3 regions of the Streptomyces sp. NPDC098789 genome follow, and region 2 is predicted to be linked to each of the others. Evidence: riboswitches for the same ligand, from Rfam matches in the RefSeq annotation. Region 2 holds a riboswitch; each other region holds the start of a gene.
The links. A riboswitch is a leader RNA that binds a small molecule or an ion and turns the genes downstream of it on or off. The one in region 2 is predicted to bind thiamine pyrophosphate.
Positions count from the first base shown of each region.

Region 1: linked by a shared signal. The riboswitch ahead of thiC (phosphomethylpyrimidine synthase ThiC) and the one ahead of thiO (glycine oxidase ThiO) in region 2 are both predicted to bind thiamine pyrophosphate.
Region 3: linked by a shared signal. The riboswitch ahead of ACIQWR_RS03870 (thiamine ABC transporter substrate binding subunit) and the one ahead of thiO (glycine oxidase ThiO) in region 2 are both predicted to bind thiamine pyrophosphate.

Region 1 covers NZ_JBIWAJ010000017.1:175,562-182,104, forward strand. The annotation lists gene ACIQWR_RS30290 (metallophosphoesterase) at 1-1,143, shown strand, start outside; gene ACIQWR_RS30295 (hypothetical protein) at 1,291-2,097, shown strand; gene thiC (phosphomethylpyrimidine synthase ThiC) at 2,217-4,004, opposite strand; TPP riboswitch at 3,998-4,136, opposite strand; gene ACIQWR_RS30305 (YibE/F family protein) at 4,176-5,606, shown strand; gene ACIQWR_RS30310 (SsgA family sporulation/cell division regulator) at 5,632-6,081, opposite strand; gene ACIQWR_RS30315 (IclR family transcriptional regulator) at 6,179-6,543, opposite strand, start outside.
Region 2 covers NZ_JBIWAJ010000016.1:163,543-170,085, forward strand. The annotation lists gene ACIQWR_RS29020 (thiazole synthase) at 1-406, opposite strand, end outside; gene thiS (sulfur carrier protein ThiS) at 410-655, opposite strand; gene thiO (glycine oxidase ThiO) at 652-1,842, opposite strand; TPP riboswitch at 1,840-1,951, opposite strand; gene ACIQWR_RS29035 (NAD(P)/FAD-dependent oxidoreductase) at 2,018-3,343, shown strand; gene ACIQWR_RS29040 (Rv2175c family DNA-binding protein) at 3,422-3,787, shown strand; gene thiE (thiamine phosphate synthase) at 3,859-4,497, shown strand; gene metF (methylenetetrahydrofolate reductase [NAD(P)H]) at 4,606-5,520, shown strand; gene ACIQWR_RS29055 (hypothetical protein) at 5,562-6,485, shown strand; gene ACIQWR_RS29060 (phytoene desaturase family protein) at 6,520-6,543, opposite strand, start outside.
Region 3 covers NZ_JBIWAJ010000001.1:799,505-806,047, forward strand. The annotation lists gene ACIQWR_RS03860 (phosphatidate cytidylyltransferase) at 1-779, shown strand, start outside; gene rlmN (23S rRNA (adenine(2503)-C(2))-methyltransferase RlmN) at 945-2,060, shown strand; TPP riboswitch at 2,133-2,241, shown strand; gene ACIQWR_RS03870 (thiamine ABC transporter substrate binding subunit) at 2,340-3,416, shown strand; gene ACIQWR_RS03875 (ABC transporter permease) at 3,536-5,152, shown strand; gene ACIQWR_RS03880 (ABC transporter ATP-binding protein) at 5,152-6,174, shown strand.

The sequences.
Region 1 (6,543 bases), on a different contig from region 2:
GCGATGCCGGGCGAGGTCCCCGTCTACGGCGAGTACCCGGCGTACTACGACGACGGCGCGCCCGTGCCGCCGCCACGGCCCGCCTACGCTCCCACCCCCGCTCCCGCGCACGGCCCCGGCCCGCACTCCGCTCCGGATCCCGACGTGGCCTTCGCCGCGGTGGTGTCCGAACACCCCGAGCAGCACGGCCGGTCCGATCAGGGCGCGGACTCCGAGGACTACACGCCGACCCAGCGCGACCTCCCCGTCATCAGTCGCGGCGGACCGGGCGACACCGTCCAGGTCCAGTACGTCCACCAGGACGCGCCCGCCGACGGGCCCGGGCCGCTCTACGTCGTCGGCGACGTGCACGGCTACCTGGACGAGCTGTACACCGAGCTCCAGGCCCAGGATCTGATCGACGCCGACGGACACTGGTCGGCCGGCAACGCCAGGCTCTGGTTCCTCGGCGACTTCACGGACCGCGGGCCCGACGGCATCGGCGTGATCGACCTGGTCATGCGGCTCTCCGCCGAGGCCGCCGCCGCGGGCGGCTACTGCAAGGCCCTCATGGGCAACCACGAGCTGCTCCTGATCGGCGCCAAGAGGTTCGGCGACACCCCGGTCATGTCCGGCGCGGGCACCGCGACCTTCCAGGCCGCCTGGCTCCTCAACGGCGGCCAGCGCACCGACATGGAGCGCCTGGAGGACGTACACCTGCAGTGGATGTCCCGGCTGGACGCGGCCGCCCTGGAGGACGGCCACCTGCTGCTGCACTCCGACACCACGGCCTACCTGGACTACGGCGATTCCATCGAGGACGTCAACGACAAGGTCCACGAGCTGCTCAACCAGCACGACGCGGACGAGACCTGGGACCTGTTCCGCAAGTTCACCAAGCGCTTCGCCTTCCGCGACCAGGAGACCGGACCGCAGGCCGTGCGCGAGCTGCTCGGTACCTACGGGGGCGGGCGCGTGGTGCACGGGCACAGTCCCATCCCGTACCTGCTGGGCGAAGTGGGCGCCGAGGACGGCGAGCACACCCACGGGCCCGAGTCCATCGACGGCCCCCACGTCTACGCGGACGGCCTCGCCATCGCCATGGACGGCGGGGTCACTATGGCCGGAAAACTGCTGGTCGTACAACTCCCGTTGAACGACTGAGTGTTCTTGGAGCGGGGTATTTCCGGAAAGCCCCTGTCACCGCGTGGCGTGGGCGCTCTACCATCGCACTGTCCGTAGCAGGCTCTCCTCCGTTTGTGCCGGCGCCCGGTCCACGCGGGCCAACCGGCCTCCACGGAGCATCGGGGGATGCACATGACCAGCGCTCCGCACCTGCTGACCGAAGACCGACCGGAGTTCGATCGGCTCCTCGACGAGGCGTTGCGCACCGCACACGAACGGCCCGAACTCGCGAGTCTGGGCGAACGGCTGAACGCCGAACAGTTGCGCACCATGGCTCTCGACGCCAGTGCGCTGCTGACGGCCGCGGCCGCGGCCGAGTACGACCACTACGTGAAGATCCGCGGTGATCTGCGGGAGGAGACGGCGACCACCCCCGCGACCGCGTCGGACGACGATCAGGGCGGCGGCGCCGGAGTGAGCGCCGTGGTCGCCGTCCTCGCGCCGGTCCTGGCCGGCACGGCCATGCTCATCTTCCTGCTGGTGGGCTACATCCTGAAGATGATCGAACCGGAGCCCGCCTTCGCCGAGACCATGCTGACGGCGGGCTGGCTCTTCGGCGCCCTCACCGCGGCGGCCATCCTCTTCGCGGCGATAGGCCTGCTGGTCACCGCCATCCGCAACAGTTCCACCGAAGTGACGGTGAATGTGGCCGAGGCCGTCCCGGACGAGGTCTCGCGCGCCCGGGAGGCCTGGCGGCACGCGCTGCTGGAGCGGGGCATCATGCCGTTCCTGCGGGACGCACTGGCAGATCCCAGCGCCGGTGGCGGTTTCCCGGCACCGCGCCGTCAGCCACGACGCATCCCCCAGCTCGGCTACACCCCGCCCGATTTCACCAGCCCCGGGGGTACGGGTGGGCAGAGCCCCCGCCCCGGCTATACGCCGCCGGACTTCACCAGCCCCGACTTCGGCGGCCCGGAGCACGAACCGGAGTGAGGCCGGCAGGGTCGACGGAGCGCTGTTTCACGTGAAACAGCGCTCACCGTTACGCCCCGCCCCGCCCGGTGCCGCTCCCGAGGGGGACGGCCCCCGGAAGCGACGCGACGGCGCCGGTGTCAGTCGGCCAGCGGCAGGTAGACGCGGTTGCCCGCGGCAGCGAACTCGGCGGACTTCTCCGCCATGCCCGCCTGGATCTCGTCGGCCTTCAGGTCACCGCCGTGTTCGCGGCGGATGTCCTGGGAGATCTTCATCGAGCAGAACTTCGGACCGCACATGGAGCAGAAGTGCGCGGTCTTCGCCGGCTCGGCCGGCAGGGTCTCGTCGTGGAACGACCGTGCCGTGACGGGGTCGAGCGCCAGGTTGAACTGGTCCTCCCAGCGGAACTCGAAACGCGCGTCGGACAGCGCGTCGTCCCACTCCTGTGCGCCAGGGTGCCCCTTGGCCAGGTCGGCCGCGTGCGCGGCGATCTTGTAGGTGATGACTCCGGTCTTGACGTCATCACGGTTGGGCAGGCCCAGGTGCTCCTTGGGCGTCACGTAGCAGAGCATCGCGGTGCCCCACCAGGCGATCATCGCGGCGCCGATGCCCGAGGTGATGTGGTCGTAGGCGGGTGCGACGTCCGTGGTCAGCGGACCCAGGGTGTAGAACGGGGCCTCCTCGCAGATCTCCTGCTGAAGGTCGATGTTCTCCTTGATCTTGTGCATCGGGACGTGGCCCGGGCCCTCGATCATGGTCTGGACGTTGTGGCGCTTGGCGATCGTGTTCAGCTCGCCCAGCGTCTTCAGCTCCGCGAACTGCGCCGCGTCGTTGGCGTCCGCGATGGACCCGGGGCGCAGGCCGTCACCCAGCGAGTACGTGACGTCGTAGGCGGCCAGGATGTCGCAGAGTTCCTCGAAGTTCGTGTAGAGGAAGTTCTCCTTGTGGTGCGCGAGGCACCAGGCGGCCATGATCGAGCCGCCGCGGGACACGATGCCCGTCTTGCGGCGCGCGGTCAGCGGCACGTACGGCAGCAGCACGCCCGCGTGGACGGTCATGTAGTCGACGCCCTGCTCGGCCTGCTCGATGACCGTGTCCTTGTAGATCTCCCAGGTCAGGTCCTCGGCCCGGCCGTCGACCTTCTCCAGCGCCTGGTAGAGCGGGACGGTGCCGATCGGGACGGGGGAGTTGCGCAGCACCCACTCGCGGGTGGTGTGGATGTTGCGGCCGGTGGAGAGGTCCATGACCGTGTCGGCGCCCCACTTGGTGGCCCAGGTCATCTTGTCCACCTCCTCCTCGATGGAGGAGGTGACGGCCGAGTTCCCGATGTTGGCGTTGACCTTCACCAGGAAGCGCTTGCCGATGATCATCGGCTCGATCTCGGGGTGGTTCACGTTCGCGGGGAGGACGGCACGACCCGCCGCGATCTCTTCACGGACGACCTCGGGGGAGACGTTCTCCCGGATCGCGACGTACTCCATCTCCGGGGTGATCTCACCGCGGCGGGCATACGCGAGCTGGGTCACGGCCTGGCCGTCGCGGCCCCGGCGGGGCAGCCGCGGGCGACCCGGGAAGACCGCGTCGAGGTTCTTGAGTCCGCCGCGGGGCGAGGTGTGCTTGATGCCGTCGTCCTCGGGGCGCGCGGGGCGACCCGCGTACTCCTCGGTGTCACCGCGGCTGATGATCCAGTTCTCGCGCAGCGGCGCGAGGCCCCGGCGGACGTCGGTCTCGATCTGCGGGTCGGTGTACGGGCCGGACGTGTCGTAGAGCGTCACGTCCTTGCCGTTGGTGAGGTGCACCTGGCGAACCGGCACGCGGAGGTCCGGGCGGGAGCCCGCAACGTACCCCTTGTGCCAGCCAGGCTGGCGCTCTTCCTGGCCGTTGCTGTCCTGGCTGACGGCAGGCGTGTGTGCGTCCTGAATGGTCATAAGACCTATCTCCCTACGCCGGCATTACCCGGTAACAGGTTCGGCGGTCGGCGCAGCCTCCTCCCGTACGTGTCCACGTACGGTGATCAGCGCCCTCTCAGCCCGGTGCTCCGAGCTCCCGCGTTGTGCAAAGGTGCCCCCACGCTAGCGTCATCCTTGGCGTGCTGAACAGTGGGCCCCCTCATCTCTTGCGATGATCACTCGGTGACGTCCTCGCCGCAGCCCCCCACCGAGCCCACGGATCACACGGATCACTCGGGCCATGCCCACCCTCCCCGCGGGTCCTCGCACGAACCGTCCGCCGGCGCGTCCCACGGGCACTCGCACTCCCACAGCCACGGCCCGGCGGCCCCCGTATCGAAGCACTTGCGCAAGGTCATCGCGGCGGTCCTGATCCCCTTCGCCGCCGCCGTCCTCGTCGGCATGATCGTCCTGTGGCCGGGAGGCGCCCCCGCGCACGAGCGCACCGGAGTCGGCTTCGACCGACAGACCCAGCAGGGCAAGGTCGTGTCGATCGAGCTGGTCGACTGCAAGTCCGTCAACGCCGCCCAGGTCCCGCCGTCCAGTGGCACGCCCGCTCCCAAGGGGGGCAAGGCCGCCCCGTCCGGCGACTGTAAGAAGGCCACGGTCGAGATCGGCACCGGGCCCGATCGAGGACACCGGTTCGTCGAGATCGTCCAGCCGGGCGCACCGCGGCAGTTGGAGACCGGCCAGGGGATCGTGGTGGCGTACGCACCGGCTGCTCCGCGCGACCTGCAGTACTCCGTGATCGACGTGAACCGGAAGCTTCCGCTGGCACTGCTGGCCGGGATCTTCGCCGTCGCCGTGGTCGTGGTCGGCCGGCTGCGCGGTCTGTTCGCGCTGATCGCCCTCGCGGTCAGCTTCTCCGTGCTGACCCTCTTCATCCTGCCCGCCATCCTCCAGGGTTCGAATCCGCTGGTCGTGGGGGTGGTCGGCGCCAGCGCGATCATGCTGATCGCGCTCTACATGTGCCACGGCCTGACCGCCAGGACCTCGGTCGCCGTGCTCGGGACCCTGGCCTCGCTGCTGCTGATCGGGCTGTTGGGCTCGGTGTTCATCGGCTGGGCCTTCCTCAGCGGCAACACCGACGACAACACCGGTCTGATCCACGGGCTCTACCCGCACATCGACATGAGCGGCCTGTTGCTGGCAGGCGTGATCATCGGATCGCTCGGCGTGCTCGACGACGTGACGGTCACCCAGACGTCCGCAGTATGGGAACTCCACCAGGCGGACCCGTCGATGGGGCCGCGCGCTCTGTACCGGGCGGGCATCCGGATCGGTCGCGACCACATCGCGTCCGTCGTCAACACCCTGGTACTCGCCTACGCGGGCGCCGCGTTGCCGCTGCTGCTGCTGTTCTCCATCGCGAACAGCAGTGTGGGAGCGGTGGCCAACAGCGAGCTGGTGGCGGAGGAGATCGTGCGGACCCTCGTGGGTTCGATCGGTCTCGTCGCCTCGGTCCCGGTGACCACGGCCCTGGCCGCACTCGTCGTCTCCGCCGACCGGCCGGGGTCCCCGACCGCCGGAGCGGCCTCGGGGCCGAGCCGCAGTGGGCGCGGTCGTCGCCGGAAGCGGTGACTCGGTGTGACGGCGTGACGGTGGCTCAGCCGGCGTTCTGCTCGTTCTGCCGGGCCTCGGCCAGGATCTTGTCCAACGCCTCCTCCAGGTTCTCCTCGAAATCACCGAGGTTGCGCTCCTGACCGAGCGGCACGATCCGGTCGGTGCGGTCGAGGAACGCCACCAGGGGCGCCGCACTCGCCCGGAACAGGGCCCGGTCCGTACCGACCTGAAGTCGGATGTGCACGTCCGACAGCTCCTCCGGATCACTGGGAGCGATGTGCACATCGCCGTCACCACACGGCTTGTTGATGCCGTCGAGAAGCAGTTCCCGGCCGAACGCCCAGGTCACGGGCGCATCTCCGGGGAGGTGGAACGTCAGACGCACTGCGTAGGGGTCCCGTGCGTCGTACCGGAGTTCCACCGGGATCCGGAACGAAAGCTCCTCGGAAACGAGGAAGCTCATCATGACCTCTGCCTGTACCGACTCGCGCATTGACTACCCCGCTGTTGTGGAAGTGGCCAGGAATGGTCCCCCAAGGCCCTCTTGACAAGAGTGGTGTAAGCGCCGGGAGATCACAAGGAGTGAGTTTTCAGATACTGATAGAGAACGAAAGCGAGCTCAACAGCGCGCCTACTTCACTCCGTAGCCGTTCGAGCGCATGGGGCAACCGGCCTTCCAAGTGCAGCGGAAGGGAAATAGCCATGGTCGCAGCGGTGTCTCCGGCCGTAATCGGGATGGCCGCGCATACCGTGCCGAGAGAATATTCCTGACGCTCCGTAACCGGCTGCATGTTACCCAGCGTTCCGATCTTCTGCTCCAGAGCGTGCACGTCCGAAACCGTGTACGGGGTGACGGGCTGGACCGGATGGCGGGCGTAGTGGTCCTTGCGGACCTTCTCGTCGAGCTGTCCCAGCAGGCACTGCCCGATGGCGTGCGCGTGGCCGGTCTCGCGGA
Region 2 (6,543 bases):
TGAAGCCCTCGTCGACCAGGGTCTCGGCGGCGTCGAGCAGTTCGACGCCGTCGGGCAGCAGGGTCCGCTCGTCGGCGACGACCTCCAGCTTGATCCAGTCGGTGCCGAGCGCCTCGCGCGCGAGGCGCGCGGTCAGCACGGCCTCGCCCGCGGTGAAGCAGCCCGCGGTGTTGGGCAGGACGGCGATGCCGAGCCGGTTCAGCACGGACAGCACGGATCCCTGGACGGTGGGGTCCAGGCGCCGCATCGCGACGGTCGTGAGTTCGGTGCCGGAGGCGATCAGGGACCGTTCCAGGACGTCGAGGCTGGGAGCGCCGCCCGTACCCATGATCAGGCGGGACGAGAAGGTCCGGCCGCCGAGGACGAAGGGGTCGTCGGTCGTGGTGGCCGTCGTGTCGGGGGTCATGGTTCAGCCTCCCTGGACCGCGGTGAGGACCTCGACGCGGTCGCCGTGGCCCACCGGGGTGGCGGGCCACTGGCCGCGCGGGACCACGGTCTCGTTGAGCGCGGCGGCGACCCCCTTGGGCGCGGCGGTCAGGGTGGCGACGACCGCGTCGAGGGTGGTGCCCGCGGGGAACGCGCGGGGCTCGCCGTTGACGGAGACGACCGGGGCGCCGGGGGTGCCGGGGGTGTCTGAGGTGCCGGAGACGGTCATGCGGGGGACTCCTCGCGTACGGCGTAGAAACGGCGCGGGCTGAAGGGGCGGGCCACCTCGGGCAGTTCCCCGGTGGTCAGTACGTCGGCCAGCACGTCGCCGGTGATCGGGGTGAGCAGCACGCCGTTGCGGTAGTGCCCGGTGGCCAGGTGCAGCCCCGGCAGCTCGGTCGGGCCGAGCAGCGGGGCGTTGTCGGGGGAGCAGGGGCGCAGGCCCGCGCGGGTCTCGGTGAGCGGCAGCTCGGTGATCCCGGGCACCAGCTCGTGCGCGTCGCGCAGCAGCTCGTACACCCCGCCCGCGGTGACGGTGGTGTCCCAGCCCAGCTCCTCGCTGGTGGCGCCGACGACGAGCTCGCCGTTCTCGCGCGGGACCAGGTAGACGTGGCTGCCGCGGACCACGGCCCGCACGGTCCGGGACAGGAAGGGCGCGTAGGCGGGCGGCACGGAGAGCCGCAGCACCTGCCCCTTGACCGGGCGTACGGGGGGCAGCGCCCGCGGCGGTACGCCGGCCAGCCTGCCGCTGAGGCTGCCCGCGGCCAGCACCACCTGGTCGGCGGCCAGCGCGGTGCCGTCGTCGAGCAGCGCCCCGGCGGCCCGGTCGGCGGTGACGGTGAGCCGGGTGGCGGCCGCCCGGTGGATGTCCACGCCGGCCCGTTCGCAGGCGGCCAGCAGGGCGGCCGCGAGCCGCCGGGGGTCGACCTGGTGGTCGCCGTCCACGCGCAGCCCGCCGCGCACGCCCGGCGCCAGCATCGGCTCCAGGCGGCGGCACTCGCGGCCGGTCAGCCACTGCGCGTCCAGGCCGCAGCGGCGTTGGAGGGCGTGCAGCTCGCGCAGGTGGACCCGGTCGTCGGCGTCGAGGGCGACGGCGAGGGTGCCGCAGGCGCGGTAGCCGATGTCCAGGCCGCCGCTCGCGTCGGCGAGCTCCGCGGCGAAGGCCGGGTAGCGCTCGGCGGAGGCGAGGTTCAGGCCGAGCAGGGTCTCCTCGCCGTAGTGCAGCTCGGTGACGGCGGCGAGCATGCCGGCCGCGACCTGGGCGGCGCCGCCGCCGGGCGCCGGATCGGCCAGGGCGGTGCGCAGCCCGCGCCGGGCCGCCCGCCAGGCGGTGACCAGGCCGATGATGCCGCCTCCGATGACGAGGACATCACGTCCCCGGCCGGAATCTCCGCCGGAATTTCCGTAAGAATGCATGGGCGTCCAGCCCCTCCCTTCGCCGGCATGACCCGGATCAGGTTCGTACGGTCGGAGGCCGTCCAGCCTCCCTCTCAGCCCGGTCCGCCGGACTCCCGCGATAGGTACGGTGGCCAGACTAACCCCGCTGCCGGGGCCCGGTAAGGCTGCCTCCCTATTCCTGACGGACCGTCAGATGATTAGGCTGGGCGCCGTGAACGAGCAGACGTACGAGCAGGCGCACGAGCAGACCGAGCGGACGCGGGAGCGGACGGACCCGGCCCGGGCGGCCGCGGCCCCACCCGCCGTGGTGATCGTCGGCGCCGGCATGGCCGGGGTGCAGACCGCGGTGGCCCTGCGGGAACAGGGCTTCACCGGCCCGGTGACCCTGCTGGGCGCCGAACCCCACCAGCCCTACGACCGGCCCCCGCTCTCCAAGGCCGTCCTCCTCGGCAAGGCCGAGGGCGCCGCCTTCGACGTGGACTTCGAGGGCCTCGACATCGACCTGCGGCTCGGCGTCGAGGTCACCGCCCTGCGCGCCGCCGACCACGCGCTCGACACCACCGCGGGCCCCGTCCCCTACGGCGTCCTGGTCCTGGCCACCGGCGCCGAGCCGCTCACCCTGCCCGGCACCGAGGGGGTCCCCGGCGTCCACCTGCTGCGCACCCTCGACGACGCCGAACGGCTGCGGCCGGTGCTGGCCACCGGGCCCGAGGTCGTGGTGGTCGGCGCCGGCTGGATCGGCGCCGAGTTCGCGACCGCCGCCCGCGGGGCGGGCTGCTCCGTCACCGTGGTCGAGGCCGCCGACCGGGTCCTCGCCGGGGCCCTGCCCGCCGAGGTCGCCGCCCCCATGGCCGACTGGTACGCCCAGGCCGGGGCCCGCCTGATCACCGGGGCCAAGGTCGCCGGCATCGAAGCGGGCGCGGCCGGCGCCCCGGGCCGGGTGCTGCTCGCCGACGGCCGCGAGCTGCCCGCCGCCGCCGTGGTCGTCGGCATCGGCGCCCGCCCCGCCACCGGCTGGCTGGCGGGCACCGCGGTGGAGCGCGGGAGCGACGGCTCGATCACCGCCGACGCCCACCTGCGCACCTCCCTCCCCGACGTGTACGCCGTCGGGGACTGCGCCTCCTTCCCGTCCGCGCGCTACGGCGCCCGGCTCCTCGTCCACCACTGGGACAACGCCCTGCAGGGCCCGCGCACGGTCGCCGCCCACATCCTGGCGGAGCTCGCCGGGGAGCCCGCCGCCGTCTACGACCCCGTCCCGTACTTCTGGTCCGAGCAGTTCGGCCGCTTCGTCCAGTACGCCGGGCACCACGCCGGGGCCGACGCCCCGCTGTGGCGCGGGGACCCGGCCGACGCCACCTGGTCGGTGTGCTGGCTGCGGGCCGGGGCGCTGGTGGCGGTGCTCGCCGTGGGCCGCCCGCGCGACCTGGCGCAGGGCCGCAAGCTGATCGAGTCCGGGGCGCGGGTGGATCCGGACAAGGTGGCGGACCCGACCGTTCCGCTCAAATCCACGGTCCTGTAGCGCGCCGGAGGGCCGGGCGGGCCCCCACCCGGCCCGCCCGACTACCGACTGTCAGCCCCGGATGGCAGGCTTGTCCTCGTGACCGAGATTGACGCAAAGATCGAAACCCTCGTCCCCGCCTGGCTCTACCTCCCCGACATCGCGGAGATGCTGGGCGTCGAGGTGACCAAAGTCCGACAGATGGTGAAGGAAGGCCAGCTCATCGCGGTGCGCCGCGGCGAGAACCGTTCCCTCCAGGTGCCGGCCGCCTTCATCGACGGCGACAAGGTCGTCAAGGGCCTCGTCGGCCTGCTGACCGTGCTGCGCGACGACCGCTTCTCCGAGGACGAGATCCTGGAGTGGCTGTTCACCGCCGACCCCACCCTGCCCGGCACCCCCGTGCAGGCCCTGAGTGAGAATCGGGGCACGGAGGTGAAGCGCCGCGCTCAGGCGCTCGCCCTCTGACCTGATCCGCTCCACGTGGCGTGCGGGCCCGCCCACGGCCCGTACGCCACGACCATCACGGGGGTTTTCCCATGCAGCAGCTGTCCGATGCCCGGCTCTACCTGTGCACGGACGCCCGCAAGCGGCAGGGTGACCTCCCCGAGTTCCTCGACGCCGTCCTCGCGGGCGGGGTCGACATCGTCCAGCTGCGCGACAAGGGCATGGAAGCGGGCGAGGAGCTGGAGCACCTCCAGGTCTTCGCCGAGGCCGCCCGGCGGCACGGCAAGCTCCTCGCCGTCAACGACCGCGCCGACGTGGCCCACGCCATCGGCTCCGACGTCCTGCACCTGGGGCAGGGCGACATCCCCGTCCCCGCCGCCCGCGCGATCCTCGGCGCCGGCGTGCTGATCGGCCGCTCCTGCCACGCCGAGTCCGAGGTGGACGCGGCCGTCGCCGAGCCCGGGGTCGACTACTTCTGCACCGGTCCCTGCTGGCCCACCCCGACCAAGCCCGGCCGCCACGCGCCGGGGCTCGACCTGGTCCGCTACACCGCCTCCCTCGGCCAGGACCGCCCCTGGTTCGCCATCGGCGGGATCGACGCCACCAACCTCGACGAGGTGCTGGACGCGGGCGCCGACCGCGTAGTGGTGGTCCGCGCGATCACCGGGGCCGACGACCCGGGCGCGGCCGCCGCGGCCCTCGCCCAGCGGGTCCGCGCACGCCTGAGCTGACGTACTGCCCGCCGCCGCCCCGCCATTTCGCCCCGACATCTGTCCAAAAACGTGTCCAATCGGTGGACACCGCTTCGGTCGCCGCGGGACCGCGTCTAACCTGCGCGTATGGCCCTAGGTACCGCTTCCACCCGCCCGGACCGCGCTCGCACCGTCCGCGACATCCTCGCGTCCGGGGGCCCGTCGTACTCCTTCGAGTTCTACGCGCCCAGGACCGAGCGGGGTGAGCACAGCCTCTGGAACGCCCTGCGCCGGATCGAGGCCGTCGCGCCGAGTTTCGTCTCCGTGACCTACGGGGCCGGCGGGTCCACCCGCGGCGGCACGGTCAAGGCGACCGAACGGATCGCCGCCGACACCACCCTCACCCCGGTCGCGCACCTCACGGCCGTCGACCACTCGATCGCCGAGCTGCGCAACGTCCTGGGGCAGTACGCCGACGCCGGGATCCGCAACATGCTCGCGCTGCGCGGCGACCCGCCCGGCGACCCGCTGGGCGAGTGGATCGAGCACCCCGAGGGCGTGCTCTACGCCGCGGACCTGGTCCGGCTGATCAAGGAGTCCGGCGACTTCTGCGTCGGCGTCGCGGCCTTCCCCGAGATGCACCCGCGTTCCCCGGACTGGGACACGGACATCCGGCACTTCGTGGACAAGTGCCGTGCGGGCGCCGACTATGCGATCACACAGATGTTCTTCGATCCGGAGAACTACCTGCGGCTGCGCGACCGGGTCGAGAAGGCGGGTTGCGAGACCCCGATCATCCCTGAAGTCATGCCTGTTGTGAACGTGAAGACCTTGGACCGGCTGCCGGAACTGAGCAACGCAGTCTTCCCCGCGGAGTTGAAAGAGCGCATGCTCGCCGTCAAGGACGATCGCGCCGCTGTACGCTCCATGGGCATCGAGTTCGCCACGGAGTTCTGCGCGCGGCTGCTGTCCGAGGGTGTCCCGGGACTGCACTTCATCACGCACAACTCCACGGCGACGCTGGAGATCTACGAGAACCTGGGCCTGCATCAGCGGGCCTGAACGGCCGTACCCGTGGGCGGCCTACCCGAGAGGGGCCTTGCATGGGAATGACGGTCCTCTACATCGCGTTCGGCTTCGTCGCGCTGTGGCTGCTTGCTGAGGTACTGCTCCAGTACAAGGCCAGGCTGCGCTGGAGGCTGCTCGCCTTCACCGGCTTCGTGGGCGTGGTCGTCGGCGTCGTGCTGCCGTCGGTGCTGGTCATCGCGGCCGGCGCGACCGCCTTCGCGGCCGGACAGACCCTGGTGACGCTCTCCTTCCGCAAGGGCTTCGTGGCCGGTTGGGCACTGCGCCGGGGCGGCGCGCCCGTCAAGGCCGCCAGCAAGCGGCGGCGCGGGGCGAACGGCGCGGACGGCGAGCCGGCGCTGCGGGTGAGCTCCCTGGAGTACGGGGCGCAGGGCGCGGCCGCCGGGCAGGGCGCGGACGGCTCCGCGGACCCGGCTCCCGCGGGCCCGCTCACGGACGAGGTGGGGACGTACGGCGCCGGCGAGGCCCAGCCGACCCAGGCCTTCGCCTCCCCCTTCGCGGCGGCGGAGCAGGACGCGCACCAGTACGCGGCCTACTACGACCCCCAGTTCCCGCAGGCACAGCCGCAGCCCCAGCCGCAGTCCCAGGGCGACGGGTACGACTACAACAGCGGCTATCCGGTGGCGGGGGAGCAGCAGGTGTACGCCGCCTACTCCGACCCGTACATCGGCACGGGCGGGAGCGCCCAGCCCGCGGGGTACGGGGACTACGCGCCGTACGTCGACCCGTACGCGGCCCAGAACCAGGCGGCGCAGCAGCAGTACTCCATGGACACCCCGCCCGGCGGCGTGTGGGTGCCGCAGCAGCGCTACACGGAGCAGGACGCCCAGCAGCAGCAACAACAGCAGCCGCAGCAGGGCGACCCGGCGGACCCGCAGCAGCCCTACCCGTACCCGTACCCGCAGCAGGGCGCGGGCGGCTACGAGCCGTACCGCTACTGACGCGGAACCAGCGGAACCAGCGCTACCGGCGGTACTAGCGGGAGCCGCGGAAGTCGGC
Region 3 (6,543 bases), on a different contig from region 2:
TCGGCATCGGCCTCGGCGCGGTGATCTTCGCCTCGCTGTTCATCGTCAAGGCGGTGTTCGTCGGCGTCGTCGTCGTCGCGGTCGTCGTGGGGCTGTGGGAGCTGACCTCCCGCCTCCAGGAGCAGAAGGGCATCAAGGCCCCGCTGGTCCCGCTCGCGGTCGGTGGCGCGGCCATGGTCATCGCCGGATACGTCCGGGGGGCCGAGGGCGCCTGGGTCGCGATGGCGCTCACCGCGCTCGCGGTGCTCGTGTGGCGGATGACCGAACCCCCCGAGGACTACCTCAAAGACGTCACGGCGGGGGTCTTCGCCGCCTTCTACGTCCCCTTCCTGGCCACCTTCGTCGCGATGCTCCTCACCGCGGACGACGGGCCGCAGCGCGTGGTCACCTTCCTGCTCCTGACGGTGGTCAGCGACACCGGGGCGTACGCGGTCGGCTGGCGCTTCGGCAAGCACAAGCTGGCCCCGCGCATCAGCCCCGGGAAGACCCGCGAGGGGCTCTTCGGAGCGGTGGCCTTCGCGATGGTCGCCGGTGCGCTGTGCATGGAGTTCCTGATCGACGGCGGCGCTTGGTGGCAGGGTCTGCTGCTGGGTCTGACGGTCGCGGTCAGCGCCACGCTGGGCGACCTCGGCGAGTCGATGATCAAGCGGGACCTCGGCATCAAGGACATGGGCACGCTGCTGCCGGGGCACGGCGGGATCATGGACCGGCTGGACTCGCTGCTGCCGACCGCGCCCGTGGTGTGGCTGCTGCTGGCGGCGTTCGTCGGCACCGGCTGACCCGTCCGGGTTATCCTGGAAAGCGCGTCGCGGATGAGTGGCGCGCTTTCCCCGTTTCTGCGGGGATGGCCCCGTGAGCTCTCCGGGCACCGGGCGCGCCATTCACACTGACTCCGCTCACGCGCGGAGATCGCCCGGGTTCGTCAGATTTGAGGAGTACCAGTCATGGCCCCCCGTCCTGTCCCGGGAGAGCTCACTTTCGTCGCCCCTCGTGGAGTCAAGAAGCCCCCGAGGCACCTGGCCGACCTCACCCCCGAGGAACGGCGCGAGGCCGTGGCCGCGATCGGCGAGAAGCCGTTCCGGGCCAAGCAGCTGTCGCAGCACTACTTCGCCCGGTACAACCACGACCCGGCGCAGTGGACGGACATTCCCGCGGCCTCCCGCGAGAAGCTCCGCGAGGAGCTGCTCCCCGACCTGATGTCGGTCATCCGGCACATCTCGTGCGACGACGACACCACCCGCAAGACGCTGTGGAAGCTGCACGACGGCACGCTGGTCGAGTCCGTCCTGATGCGCTACCCCGAGCGGGTCACCATGTGCATCTCCTCGCAGGCGGGCTGCGGCATGAACTGCCCGTTCTGCGCCACCGGCCAGGCGGGGCTGGACCGCAACCTCTCCACCGCGGAGATCGTGCACCAGATCGTCGACGGCATGCGCGCCCTGCGCGACGGCGAGGTGCCCGGCGGCCCGGCGCGCCTGTCGAACATCGTCTTCATGGGCATGGGCGAGCCGCTGGCCAACTACAACCGCGTGGTCGGCGCCATCCGCCGGCTGACCGACCCGGAGCCCGACGGCCTCGGCCTGTCGCAGCGCGGCATCACGGTCTCCACCGTCGGCCTGGTTCCGGCCATGCTGCGCTTCGCCGACGAGGGCTTCAAGTGCCGGCTGGCCGTCTCGCTGCACGCGCCCGACGATGAGCTGCGCGACACCCTGGTACCGGTGAACACCCGCTGGAACGTGCGCGAGGTGCTGGACGCGGCCTGGGAGTACGCCGACAAGTCCGGCCGCCGGATCTCCATCGAGTACGCGTTGATCCGTGACATCAACGACCAGGCCTGGCGCGGCGACCGGCTGGGCCGGCTGCTCAAGGGCAAGCGCGTGCACGTCAACCTGATCCCGCTGAACCCGACCCCGGGCTCCAAGTGGACCGCCTCGCGCCCCGAGGACGAGCGGGCCTTCGTCCAGGCCATCGCGAACCACGGCGTGCCGGTCACCGTCCGGGACACGCGCGGTCAGGAGATCGACGGCGCCTGCGGCCAGCTCGCCGCTTCGGAGCGCTAGCAGCACGGCGCCGGGTTCCGGATTTCTTCCTGGAGTGGGGCCGCGGGGTACCCTGTGGCCGAAACCAACTGCATATTCCGACAGGGGAGCGCCACAGCGCTGAGAGTGCGGTAACCGTCACCGCAGACCCTCTGAACCTCGCCCGGGTCATTCCGGGTAGGAAGTTCGGTCACCACTCAAGCTGTTGCGCCCTGCCCGGCGACCGCTCTCGCGTCCACGTGACGCGAGGCGCCGGGCAGGGCCGCGTCTTCTCCTGGACATCCCAGGAGGAAGCATTCAATGAGCACCACCAAGAAGATCGCGGGCAGCGCGCTCGTCGTCGCGCTGGGCGTGAGCACCCTCGCCGCGTGCGGCGGCGAGGACAAGCCGTCCGCCGCACCGAAGACGATCACCCTCGTCAGCCACGACTCCTTCAACGTGACCCCGGCGGTCCTGAAGGAGTTCGAGCAGCAGAGCGGCTACACCGTCAAGGTGCTCAAGAGCGGCGACGCGGGCGCCGCCCTCAACCAGGAGATCCTGACCAAGGGCTCGCCGCGCGGCGACGTCTTCTTCGGCATCGACAACACCCTGCTCTCGCGCGGTCTCGACAGCGGCATCTTCACCCCGTACGAGGCCAAGGGCCTGGCCGGGGTCGGCGCCCAGTACCAGCTCGACAAGGAGCACCGGGTCACCCCGGTCGACTCCGGCGACATCTGCGTCAACTACGACAAGGCGTACTTCGCCGACAAGAAGCTCGCCCCGCCGCAGACGCTGGACGACCTGATCAAGCCGGAGTACAAGAACCTGCTGGTCACCGAGAACGCGGCGACCTCCTCGCCCGGCCTCGGTTTCCTCCTGGCCTCCGTCGGCAAGTACGGCGACGACGGCTGGAAGGACTACTGGACCAAGCTCAAGGCGAACGGCGTCGAGGTCGTCGACTCGTGGGAGGCCGCGTACAACGAGCGGTTCTCCGGCTCCGCCGGTGGCAAGAAGGCGAAGGGTGACCGCCCGCTGGTCGTCTCCTACGCGTCCAGCCCGCCGGTCGAGGTGCTGTACGCCGAGCCGCAGCCGGCCGAGGCCCCCACCGGGGTCGCCACCGGCACCTGCTTCCGTCAGGTCGAGTTCGCGGGCCTGCTCAAGGGAGCGAAGAACGAGGCGGGCGGCAAGGCCCTGATCGACTTCCTGGTGAGCAAGAAGTTCCAGGAGGACATGCCGCTCCAGATGTTCGTGAACCCGGTGGTCAAGGACGCGAAGCTGCCGGAGCTCTTCACGAAGCACGGCGTGGTCGTCGAGAAGCCGGAGACGGTCGCGCCCGACGCCATCGCCAAGAACCGTGAGCAGTGGGTCAAGGCATGGTCCTCGCTCGTCGTGAAGTAAGCGGCGCGAAGGAGTCGGGCGCGGCGCCGGGGGGCGCCGCGCCCGACTCCGGGTCCGGTCCGGTCGGGCCGCCGCCGGGCGCCGAGGGGCGTCGGGCGGTCGCGGTGCGGCTCGCCCTGATGGCCCTGCCCCTCGCCTTCTTCGGCCTGTTCTTCGCCTACCCGGTCGCCGCGATCGTCGGCCGCGGGCTGCAGAGCGACGACGGCTGGCAGTTCGGCCGGATCGGCGAGGTCCTCGCCCGGCCCGACATCGCCGACGTGCTCTGGTTCACCACCTGGCAGGCGCTGGCCTCGACCGCGCTGACCCTGCTGATCGCGCTGCCCGGTGCGTACGCCTTCGCCCGCTTCGAGTTCCCCGGCAAGCAGCTGCTGCGGGCGGTCGTCACCGTTCCCTTCGTGCTGCCCACCGTGGTCGTCGGCACCGCCTTCCTGGCCCTGGTCGGACGCGGCGGGATGCTGGACGAGCTGTGGGGCGTACGGCTGGACACCACCGTCTGGGCGATCCTGCTCGCCCACGTCTTCTTCAACTACGCCGTGGTCGTCCGCACGGTCGGCGGCCTCTGGGCGCAGCTCGACCCGCGCCAGGAGGAGGCCGCCCGGGTGCTCGGGGCGGGGCGGTTCGCCGCCTGGCGCCGGTTGACCCTGCCGGCGCTCGGCCCGGCCGTCGCCGCGGCCGCCCTGATGGTCTTCCTGTTCACCTTCACCTCCTTCGGCGTCGTGCAGATCCTCGGCGGACCGGCGTACTCCACCCTGGAGGTGGAGGTCTACCGGCAGACCGCACAGCTCCTCGACCTGCCGACCGCCGCCGTCCTCACGATGGTGCAGTTCGTGGCCGTCGGCGCGATCCTCGGCGTGCACGCCTGGACCGTGCGCAAGCGGGAGACCGCGCTGCGGCTGGTCGATCCCGCCGGGACGGCGCAGCGGCCGCGCGGCATCGGGCAGCGGCTGCTGCTCGGCGCGGTCCTGCTGACGGTCGCCCTGCTGATCGTGCTGCCGCTCGGGGTCCTGGTCGAACGGTCCTTCGACACGCCCGGGGGCTACGGCTTCCGCTACTACCGGGCCCTGCAAGAGGCGGGCGCCGGCGGCGGGACCTTCCTGGTGCCGCCGCTGGAGGCGATCTGGAACTCCCTCCAGTACGCCCTGGCCGCCACCGCCATCGCCCTGGTCGTCGGGGGGCTCGCGGCAGCGGCGCTCACCCGGCGCGGGGGCCGCTTCGTGCGCGGGTTCGACGCGCTGTTGATGGTTCCGCTGGGCGTATCGGCCGTGACGGTCGGATTCGGCTTCCTGATCACCCTGGACGAGCCGCCGCTGGACCTGCGCACCTCGTGGATCCTGGTGCCGCTGGCCCAGGCGCTGGTCGGCGTCCCCTTCGTTGTACGGACCATGCTGCCCGTACTGCGCGCGGTGGACGGCCGGCTGCGCGAGGCCGCGGCGGTGCTGGGGGCCTCGCCGCTGCGGGCCTGGCGGGAGGTGGACCTGCCGCTGGTGCGGCGGGCGCTGCTGATCGCCGCCGGCTTCGCCTTCGCGGTCTCGCTCGGCGAGTTCGGGGCGACCGTCTTCATCGCCCGGCCCGACCACCCGACGCTGCCCGTGGCCGTGGCCCGGCTGCTGGGGCGCGCGGGCGAGATGAACTACGGGCAGGCGATGGCCCTGAGCACGATCCTGATGCTGGTGTGCGCGGCGTCCTTGCTGGTGCTGGAGCGGCTGCGCCCCGACAAGACCTCCGGAGAGTTCTGATGACCCTGCTGGAACTGAGCGGAGTGTCGGTGCGCTTCGGCGAGCGCGCGGTCGTGGACGCCGTGGACCTGGCGGTCGCCGAGCACGAGACCGTGTGCGTGCTCGGGCCGAGCGGCAGCGGGAAGTCCACGCTGCTGCGGGTGGTCGCCGGACTCCAGGCGACCGCGGCCGGGCGGGTGCGCCTCGGCGGGGCCGACCAGCGCGGGGTGCCGGTGCACCGGCGCGGGGTGGGCCTGATGTTCCAGGACCACCAGCTCTTCCCGCACCGCGACGTCGGCGGGAACGTGGCCTTCGGCCTGCGGATGCAGGGCGCGGCACGGACGTCGTACGAGGCCCGGGTGGCGGAGCTGCTGGAGCTGGTCGGCCTGCCGGGGGCGCAGCGCCGGGCGGTGGCCTCCCTCTCCGGCGGCGAACAGCAGCGGGTGGCGCTGGCCCGGGCGCTGGCTCCGTCGCCGCGGCTGCTGATGCTCGACGAGCCGCTGGGGCAGCTGGACCGGGGGCTGCGGGAGCGACTCGTCGTCGAGCTGCGGGAGCTGTTCTCCCGGCTCGGTACGACCGTGCTCGCCGTGACGCACGACCAGGGCGAGGCGTTCGCGCTCGCCGACCGGGTGGTGGTCATGCGGGCGGGGCGGATCGCCCAGGTCGGGACCCCGCTGGAGGTCTGGCAGCGGCCCGCGTCGGAGTTCGTGGCGCGGTTCCTCGGCTTCGAGAACGTGGTTCCGGCGGAGGTCTCGGGGGGCGTGGCGCAGACCGTCTGGGGCCGGATCCCGGTGCCGGAGGGGTCCCCGCAGGGGCCGTGCCGGGTGCTGGTGCGGTCGGCGGGGGTGGTGCCGGGGGCCTCCGGGCTGGGGTGCGTGGTGGAGGCGCGGACGTTCCGGGGGACGCACGTGGCGTTGCGGCTGCGGGCGGCTTCGGGGCCGGTGCTGGAGGCCGAGTGCGGGTGGGCGGGGGCGCCGGGGCCGGGGGACCGGGTCGCGGTCACCTTCACCCCGTCCGAGGTGGTCGTCCTCCCCCCGGAGTAGGCCCCCTGCCTCCGGCGCTGGCCGCTGGGCGGGGCAAAATCAGCCCGCCCGGCGTTTGAGGGCCCGCCCGAGGCTGGATCCCTGGGCTCGGTGGGCCCGTGCGGGCCGCGTGTGCCTCCGGCGGCGCCTCAAACGCCGGCGGGGCTGGAATGGCGTGGGCGGGATCGGCCCGCGCGGGCCGTCCGTGCCTCGAACCCCGGCGGGGCTGGATGCGCCTCAATCGCCGGCGGGGCTGGGTTTGCCTTCGGCTGCGTTGGGTGGGGTCCCCCGGGCTACCGCTGGGAGGTACCCCGGGCTGGCCTGGAGTGCCCTGAGGGCACATCCAGCCTGCCCGGCGTTTGAGGGCCCGCCGGAGGCGAGACCGGCCCG